DNA from 3 places in the Flavobacterium sp. B114r genome. Region 2 is predicted to be linked to each of the others. Evidence: riboswitches for the same ligand, from Rfam matches in the RefSeq annotation. Region 2 holds a riboswitch; each other region holds the start of a gene.
The links. A riboswitch is a leader RNA that binds a small molecule or an ion and turns the genes downstream of it on or off. The one in region 2 is predicted to bind cobalamin.
Positions count from the first base shown of each region.

Region 1: linked by a shared signal. The riboswitch ahead of QLQ94_RS15435 (TonB-dependent receptor) and the one ahead of QLQ94_RS07130 (DUF5074 domain-containing protein) in region 2 are both predicted to bind cobalamin.
Region 3: linked by a shared signal. The riboswitch ahead of QLQ94_RS00580 (TonB-dependent receptor plug domain-containing protein) and the one ahead of QLQ94_RS07130 (DUF5074 domain-containing protein) in region 2 are both predicted to bind cobalamin.

Region 1 covers NZ_CP124858.1:3,615,648-3,618,938, forward strand. The annotation lists gene QLQ94_RS15430 (T9SS type B sorting domain-containing protein) at 1-1,581, opposite strand, end outside; cobalamin riboswitch at 1,867-2,070, shown strand; gene QLQ94_RS15435 (TonB-dependent receptor) at 2,181-3,291, shown strand, end outside.
Region 2 covers NZ_CP124858.1:1,602,452-1,605,742, forward strand. The annotation lists gene QLQ94_RS07125 (MFS transporter) at 1-1,203, opposite strand, end outside; cobalamin riboswitch at 1,448-1,639, shown strand; gene QLQ94_RS07130 (DUF5074 domain-containing protein) at 1,960-3,279, shown strand.
Region 3 covers NZ_CP124858.1:114,306-117,596, forward strand. The annotation lists gene QLQ94_RS00570 (adenosylcobinamide-GDP ribazoletransferase) at 1-602, shown strand, start outside; gene cobC (alpha-ribazole phosphatase) at 587-1,120, shown strand; cobalamin riboswitch at 1,188-1,400, shown strand; gene QLQ94_RS00580 (TonB-dependent receptor plug domain-containing protein) at 1,428-3,290, shown strand.

The DNA.
Region 1 (3,291 bases), 2.0 Mb from region 2:
GGTTAAAGCCAAAGTTGGCGCAGTATCGCTGCTACACAACGGTAAACTCGTAGCAAAATCAGGTATTATTTGTTGATTTATGGTAACGGCTAAACTAGCAGTTGTTGCGCATTGTCCCGCATTTGGCGTAAAAATATAATTGCCACTTGTTGTAGTATTGATTACCGAAGGACTCCAGGTTCCTGTGATTCCGTTTGGGGAGGTTAAAGCCAAAGTTGGCGCAGTATCGCTGCTACACAACGGTAAACTCGTAGCAAAATCAGGAGTTATTTGTTGATTTATGGTAACGGCTAAACTAGTAGTTGTCGCACACAATCCCGCAGTTGGAGTAAAAATATAATTGCCACTTGTTGTAGTATTGACTACTGCAGGATTCCAAGTTCCCGTAATTCCGTTTGGAGAAGTCAGAGCCAAAGTTGGTGCAGTATCGCCATTACACAATGTCAAAGTTGTAGCAAAATCAGGAATTGTTGGTGGAGTTATGGTCACTGCAAGAGTTGCGGTTGTGCCGCATTGTCCTGTATTTGGAGTAAAAGTATAGTTGCCACTTGTTGCAGTGTCAATAATGTTTGGACTCCATGTTCCTGTGATTCCGTTTGGAGAAGTCAGAGCCAAAGTTGGTGCAGTATCACTACTACACAAAGTCAAAGTTGTTGCAAAGTTTGGTGTTGTGTTGGACGTTACTAATAAATTAATAGTATCAGTAATATCTAGCCCACAACTATTAGTAGCTTTTAGCGTCAATACTATAGTTGTTCCACCCGCTGCAGTCGGAACTGTATAATCGGTTGTAGTTGTAGTTGATGGAGAAAAAGAACCCGACGACGCAGACCAGGCAACTGAAGTTTGCCCTACTGCAGTACCATTCAAAGTAATTGTTGCTCCTGCACAAGCCGTTAAGGTAGGAGGTCCGGCATCAACTGTAAAAGGTGGTACAGGTGCTTTACAACCGTTATTGGTGTAAGTGGCAAGTCCGGCTGGGGTAAAATTTACTGTAGCACCGTCAGCGGGAGTATTTGCCCCACTTGTATTAGTCAACATTGATTTGTCATAGGTAACAGTATCCAAACAACCACTAAAATTCATCACAAGCGTTCTCCCATTAGGAGGTGCGATAGATTGGTTGGCAAAGTGCCCAACAGTAGTTGTAGCATCTTGAAAAACCATATATATATTTTCGGATAAAGGACCAAATGAATTATCACTAGTAACCATCAGATAACTAGTAACTAATATAGCGGTTGCATTAGCAGGTAATATTCCTCCGGGAGGTTCTAGTATTTGTCCGCATCCGCCTGCAGCACTTATATCAGTATTTAATTGAGCGACAACAGCTGCCGTTGTCAAATCCTGAACAATGCCCTGCCAAGCATTATTGGGCCATGTTACTGTTAAGGTATTTATGTTTAATGGAGCACTACCAACTTTAAAGCGTACCATTTCGTTACGCCCTTCTTGGACCCCACAAGCATCAACCAAGATACTCTGGATTTCAAAACATTGAGAAAAAACGTTTGAATTACAGAAAAAAAACAATACAAATAAATAGAAATAAGGGGAGTGTAGAGATCTTAAATTCATATCAAAATTGGATTTAGTTGATAGTAATTTTAAAACAATAGTTAAATTTAATTTTTTTTAATTAATTATTAACAAGAATAAGTGTTAATTTATTGATTGTTAGTGGTTTTTGTGATTTTATGACATGAATTTAAGGTGTTGATCAATTATCTATATAATTTGTTAACGTCCGAAGTTTAGTACTGGTCAATTAACTTTTTAATGTGATATTGTATTTAATTCTTCATTTATTGCGATAAACATAAATTGCATTTGATAATACCTCTTCTTTATAAAGATAATTCTATCTTTGCACCAGATTTTGGTCTATTTTTTTAGTTTTTAAGAAAATAGTTAAAAGGGAATCAGGTGCAAATCCTGAACAGACCCGCTACTGTAAGTTCTACACAAGTCTTTAAACGTTACTAATGCCATTGTTCGCTGAGCCGGATGAGAAGGTTGTTTAAAGATGGAACAAGTCAGGAGACCTGCCACAAATCACATAGTTTAAGACTTTCGTGGAATAAAGTCAAACAACAAGAACTGACCTGTTATTTATAATGGGATTCTCTCTTATTGCTTTTGATTATTATTCTGGAGTTTATTTAATTAAATCAGTGATGTATAATACAAAAAAAATACTCTTTTTCATTTTTATATTGTTTGCTCCGTTTTTGCTTCATTCACAAGTATCAAATGATAGTTTGCGGGTTTTAAAAGAAGTAATATTAAAAGGAAAACCTTATCAGGAAGTAATTCCGGTACAGTCCCTTTCAGGAAAATTGCTCGAAAATTTGGCAAGTCACAACGTTGCAGATGCTCTTCGGTATTTTGCGGGAACTCAAATTAAGGATTATGGTGGTCTTGGCGGACTCAAAACAGTAGATGTCCGTAATATGGGAACACATCATGTAGGTGTTTTTTATGATGGGATACAATTAGGAAATGCTCAGAATGGCGTAACAGATTTGGGAAAATACTCCTTAGATGATATGGAATCACTGACGATGTATAACGGACAGAAAAGTGAAATTTTCCAATCTGCCAAAGATTTTGCCGCTGCTTCTACTATTTATTTAAGGACAAAACGTCCTGTTTTTGTTGGTACAAAAAAAACAAATTTATTAGTAAGATATAAAACAATGTCTATCAATTATATTGATCCTTCATTTAGGTGGGAGCAAAAATTGAGCGACAAAGTAAGTATGAGTGTAAGCTCTGAATACATTAAATCTAATGGTGAATACAAATACAGGTACAAAAGAAACAATCTAGACGGATCTGTTGCATATGATACGACTGCCACCAGACATAACAGCGATATAGAAGCACTACGATTTGAATCCGGGCTTTACGGAAAAATAAATAATGGTTCCTGGGATGCTAAAGTATATTATTACGATTCAGATCGAGGAGCACCGGGAGCGATTGTCGAGAATAAGTTTTCTGACGGCTTTAGACAGTACGATAAGAATTTTTTCGCACAAGGTACCCTAGTGAAAGATTTTACAGATAAATATAAATTTCAGGCAAAGGCAAAATATGCTTACGATTACACGCATTATGTGGCCAGAGACACTACCAATATATTAGGTGAAACGGTTACCGAAGGCGCACAATCAGACGACAGCTATTATCAACAGGAATATTATTTCTCAGCAGTAAATATGTACAGCATATTACCAACCTGGGATGTTTCGCTGTCTACAGATTTTCAGTACAACAAGTTAA
Region 2 (3,291 bases):
AACCAAGAGAATTAAAGTCCATTCATCGCTTGAATTTATATTGATCGATATATGAGTTTGAGCCTCTTTTTTATCTGCAAAATCTGTTTTCTTTTCGATATACGAAGTTCCGTCAGTATAGGTTTTTGAGATTGACGTTATTTTGTCATTATTTTTGTTTGTGTCAATAGATTGATTTCTTTTATCTGTGATTTCAGTTTTATAACTCACATCTGTGGTCGTATACATCATTTTATAAATAGGTCTGTAAAACAAAATGGCGAGTAACATTCCGCTCATCATGATGTATTTTCGTCCTACTTTATCACTCAGCCATCCAAAAAAGATAAAAAACGGAGTTCCCATTAATAATGCAATTCCAAGTAAAGTGTCAACCTGTGATGAGTCTACATTCATTACAGTTTTCATAAAACTCATGGCGTAAAATTGTCCGGTATACCATACAACACCTTGTCCCATTGTAGCGCCAAATAATGCCAGCAAAACAAATTTTAGATTATATCTGTTTCCAAAACTTTCCTTTAATGGATTTTTACTCGTAGTACCTTCTTTTTTAGCTTTGGCAAATACAGGAGATTCATCCATGTTTTTACGGATTAAATAAGAAACTCCTACCATTACAATAGAAACCCAAAACGGAACGCGCCATCCCCAGGAATCAAAGTCTTCAGGAGAAAGTGCATTTTTTGTCGCTAAGATCACCATTAAAGAAATGAATAAACCAACCGTTGCCGTGGTTTGAATCCAGGAAGTCCAGTATCCTTTCTGTCCCACAGGAGCATGTTCAGCAACATAAGTGGCAGCACCGCCATATTCTCCGCCAAGAGCAAGTCCTTGTAGTAAACGTAAAATCAAAACTAATAACGGAGCCATAAAACCAATCGTTTCATAACTCGGGATACAGCCTATTAAAAAAGTAGAACCGCCCATTAGCAGTAAAGTAGCCATAAAAGTGTATTTACGACCAATGATATCTCCAAGTCTTCCAAAGAATAATGCACCAAAAGGACGCACCACAAATCCTGCTGCAAAAGTGGCTAAAGTGGATAAAAATGCTGCGGTGGGATTGTCGCTTGGAAAGAATTTAGTTGAAATTACAACGGCTAAACTTCCAAAAATATAGAAATCATACCATTCGATCATTGTACCCATTGACGAGGCCGAAATTACTTTCCAAATGCCTTTTGTAGAAGTTTTGTTCATAAGTTGACTTTGTGTACTTGATAATAAATAAAACTATAAAATATTTTTTTACGAATATAAAAGATATTTTTTTATTTATTTGATACTTTTTTAACAAAAGTTATTTAATTGTTAACTCAACATTTATTCGGTAAATCACAGCCTGATAATTCCGTATAAATTATATGTTGAAGAAATGCTGAAACCCTTTAAAGTAAAGAATCTATTGTTTTTTTAAGAAAGAAAACACTAGTTTTGCACCTCAAATTTTGAATCAGGAAATGGTTGTCATATTGAAGAAATATAGACATTAAAAGGGAATTTGGTGTAAATCCAAAACTGTCCCGCAGCTGTAAGCTCATTAACCGAAACCCTTTAATACGTCACTTTTCATTTCGAAAGGGAAGGCTGGGGGTAGGGAGCAAGTCAGAAGACCTGCCATTTTTATAGTAATAAATAGCTTTCGGGGATTGAAGCTTGAATTAAGAACAATACTTTTTCACTTTACGTGATCATGGTATGGTTTGGTTATTCTATTCTCGTAAGCCAAAAATGGAATTTATGAGATTTTTTTTCTGCAAATATAACATCGCAAAAGCAATTTCCTTCTGGAGGTTTTTCATTCCGATATTTTCTTTTTCTTCACAAAAAAAATCATTACAACCTTTCGCTGTACAATATGCTGTGCTTTTACAAAAGTTTGTTTATAGAACTTTTGTTAGAGTAAGCTGTATTTCGATTTAAAGATTTAAGTACTAAAATTTTAAATATTTAATAATGAAAAACCAATTTTTTTCCAGGCAATTAATTGCAATTGCTTCTTTGATGATGCTTACAGTTTCGTGTAATAATGATGATGATTTTACAGCGCCTCCTGTAATAAAAGGCGAGCAGCAATTGAAAGATACTTTGACCATTGGAAAAACACTACAGTTAAACTCGAAATTAGCAGATAGAAAAAATGTGTCCTTTGAATGGGCAGTAAATGGAAGTGTTGTAGGGTCTGATTCTACTTATGTTTTTAAACCGGAAACCAGAGGTGATTTTAAAATTACAATGACAGCCAAAAATGAAGGTGGAAAAGTAGCTCTTACCTATGATATCCATGCATACGGAGCATATGAGAATGGTTTTTATGTAATCAACGAAGGATGGTTTGGTCACGGAACAGGAACGGTAGGGTTTTATAGATACGATACAAAAGCCATAGAAGATAGTGTTTTTGTAAAAGTAAATCCGGACAAAGATTTAAAACCGGCATCCTCTACATTAGAATTTGGAACTATCATTAATAAAAAACTATTTTTAGTTTCTAAAGTTGGCGGACCGGTAGTAGTAGCAGATGCTTATTCTCTAAAAGAAGAGAAAAGAATCCCTGCAAAAGGCGGAAACGACTGGCGTGCGGTAGTAGGTATTGATGAAAATCAAGCTTTGTTAACAGCCAGTAAAGGGATATTTAAGCTTAATCTTAATACGATGGAGGTTAGTGGGCAAATCGAAGGCGTTACAGGTCAGGTAGGAGATGTTGTTAAGGCAAACGGTTATATTTTTGCATTGTCAGCTACAAAAGGTGTTATTGTTATTAATGCTTCAACATTGACAGTCGAAAAAACGATTCCGGGAATAGTTTTAGGATTTGCTGTTACCGATGATAAAAAAGTTTGGGCTGCAGGAGGTAAAAATCTTATCAGTATAGACTCAAATACGCTTGAAGTAAAAGAAATTGCATTAGGTTTTCAGGCTTACGGAAGTTGGGGAGCATGGCATCCGGGATCTATAACGGCTGCTAAAAATGATATTTTTATTGCTAAAAATGGTAGTTTTAGCGGTGGTAAACAAGTGTATAAGTACAGTGGTACTCCAGAGTCTCTTAGTGCGCCTTTTATTACATTAACAAATTCAAATATCTTATATGGGGCAGGAATTGGATATGATCGAAAGAAAAACACTTTGGTGGTAAATACAGTAAATGAAGGTTTTGGTGTGAATTTCGCAATCAATAATCTTTATCTGTTCAATGCTGACTCAGGAGCTAAAACAGAATCCGTAAATTATTCAGGATATTATTTCCCTGCAGTTTCGGTGTTTCATCAATAGTTTTTTTTGGAA
Region 3 (3,291 bases), 1.5 Mb from region 2:
TGATTATTGCTCTTATTATATCTGTACTAACAACCGGCGCCTTTCATGAAGATGGATTTGCTGATGTTTGCGATGGTTTTGGCGGAGGATGGACGAAAGAAAAAATCCTGATCATTATGAAAGATAGTGCGATTGGCGCTTATGGAGCAATTGGTTTGGTTTTGCTTTTTTTATTAAAATTCAAATTGCTTTCAGAATCTGTTTCGCTTTTTAAGGCAGATAATGCTATCGCTCTTTTCCAGATTTTTCTTTTATTTATTTCCGCGCATGCTTTAAGTCGTCTTGCTGCTATATCGATTATTTTTACTCACGAATATTCTCGCGAAGACGCTTCGAGCAAAAGCAAACCTATTGCTAAAGAAAATACCTGGAAAGAAATTTTAGGTTCATTTTTCTTTGGGTTAATTCCGTTATTGGTTTTATCTTATTTTCAATATCAATTTCTTTTAGCTGTAATTCCGGTATTTGTAATGCGCTATTTTTTAGCTCGTTATTTTCAAAAATGGATCGACGGCTATACCGGAGATTGCCTGGGAGCAACACAACAAGTTTGTGAAGTTATTTATTATTTAAGCATTCTTTTGATATGGAAATTTATCTAGTCCGTCATACCGAAACGATTTGCGAGAAAGGAGTTTGCTACGGACAATCGGATGTGGGTTTAGCAGAACCTTTTGAAAACATTTTCGAAAACATTGTTTTGCAATTACCCTCAGAAGCTGTTATTTTTTCGAGTCCCTTAAAACGTTGTATGATTTTGGCCGAATACATTCAGAAAAACATACAGGCAAATTCATTCGAAAAAGATGCACGACTGCTAGAAATGAATTTTGGTGATTGGGAAATGAAAAACTGGAACGATATTCCACCGGAACAACTCAATTCCTGGATGGAAGATTTTGTAAATATTAATGCTTTAAACGGGGAATCATTTATAGAATTACATAAAAGAGCTGGTGATTTTTTATCGCAGATTTCAAAAGAAATAACAACGCCTGTCGTTATTGTAGCGCATGCAGGTTTAATTCGAAGTATATTATGTCATCATAGTTCGCTGCCGTTAAAAGACGCCTTTAAAAACAAGGTAGATTTTGGGCAAGTCATCAAAATTGAACTATAAACGTCTTTTTGTTCAGAATTTGTTTTTAAAACTCAAACAAATTTGAAAAATCGACAATTTTAACTTTATCTTTGCACGAAATTAAGGTTGTGTTCATTTTTAACACATTAAAAGGGAATCAAGTAAATAATTAAAAAAATCTTGAGCTGTACCCGCAACTGTAAGCTTTGTTCTTAAACGAATGCTTGTTGTTAACTACAAAACCACTGCTCGCCCCGGCGAATGGGAAGGTAAACAACAAGACGCAAGCCAGGAGACCTGCCTTTGTAACAAATATCGAGCTCTCGGGAAAAAGAGTATTGAAATTATGACTTTAAAAAAACTTTTTGCTTTTTGTTTACTGTTGTTGTGCCAGATTATTTCGGCGCAAAGTGATTCTATTAATAAATTAAAAGAAGTCATCGTTTCTGATACCAATCTTAAGAAATACTCGAACTCACAATCAGTTCAGGTATTGAATGATTCTGTCATTAATAAAAATCAATCTTCCTTAACTTCCCTTTTAAATTACAATACTGTTATTTATTTTAAAGAAAATGGTCTTGGCATGACATCCGGCCCTTCTTTTAGAGGAACTACCGCATCACAAACTGCCGTTATCTGGAATGGTATCAATATCAATTCGCAATTTCTGGGTCAGACAGATTTCAACACCATCGGAACAAGAGATTTCAATTCTATAGCTGTAAAAGGCGGGGGCGGAAGTGTTCTGTACGGCAGCAGTGCCATAGGCGGAAGCATACACCTTAACAATGATTTACAATTTAAAAAAGAGTTTTCAAACCATCTCTTTTTTAGTGCCGGCAGTTACGATACTTACAGTGCCAATTATCGCACTATGGTTTCATCAAATAAGTATAGTCTGCAAGTAAGTTTTTCCAGAAACAGTTCAGAAAATGATTTTAAATATCCTGGAAATACGGATCAGAAAAACATCAATGGAGAATACTACAATACGAGTATGAACACCACTTTTGGTTATAAAATCAATTCTAAGAATACTATAAAATTATACAGCCAGTTTTATGATTCTGAGCGTCATTTTTCTTTAACTACTCCTACAGCATCCAAAACAAAATACGGCGATTTTAATACCCGAAACCTTTTAGAATGGGAAAATAAATTTGATCGGTTTACTTCGAAAGTAAAATTAGCTCATATTGGTGAATCTTATAAATATTTCTCTGACATAGATTCTGATTTGTTTACTTATGGAAAAGTCGAAACCTCAATTATAAAATATGATTTGGCTTTTGATGTAAATGACAAAATAAAACTTAATTCGATCATTGACTATAATCGTAATAAAGGATACGGATCAAGCATCAATAATGTAAAAAGAGAAATAGGTTCTGCAAGTTTATTATTAAGTCATTTAGTAACTGATAAATGGGATTATAACGCTAGTATTCGTCAGGAAGTAACCGACAATTATGGCAATCCTTTTCTTTTTTCTTTAGGAACAAGGTATTTGTTTACCGATTTTTATCGCATAAAATTCAATGCTTCTAAAAATTTCAGAATGCCTACTTACAATGATTTGTTTTGGGAAGGAAGCGGTAATCCTAACTTAAAACCTGAGACATCTTATCAGGCGGAAATTGGCAATGAATTTTTCACGAAAAACTTTTCATTATCTGTAACTACTTACTACAATTCGATCACAGACTTATTGCGCTGGGTACCATCACAAGGAGGCGGAGACAATTGGTCGCCTGAAAACACAAAAAAAGTGAGAGCTTATGGAGCGGAAGTACTTCTGGAATGGAGAACTAAAATAGACAACCATAATTTTACGCTTAATGGTACTTATGCCTATACCGTTTCAGAAAGCAAACAGTTAATAAGCGGTGAATTGGTCTATAAGCAACTTGTATATGTTCCTTATCATAAACTAACAGGATCGGTTTCGTACAATTGGAAAAAAGTATCCTCTTATTTTCAGTATTTATATAATGGCGATGTTTACAGCACTCCTTTTAATAATCCTGCAACCAGAGTAAAAGATTATAACGTTGGAAATTTTGGAGCTGATTATGATTTTGGAAAAAAGAACAGTTACAAAATTGGCTTGCAAATATTTAATATCTGGAACGAAAACTATCAACCTGTCATAAGCAGACAGATGCCCGGAACAAACTATACTTTATACATTAACCTTAATTTTTAAA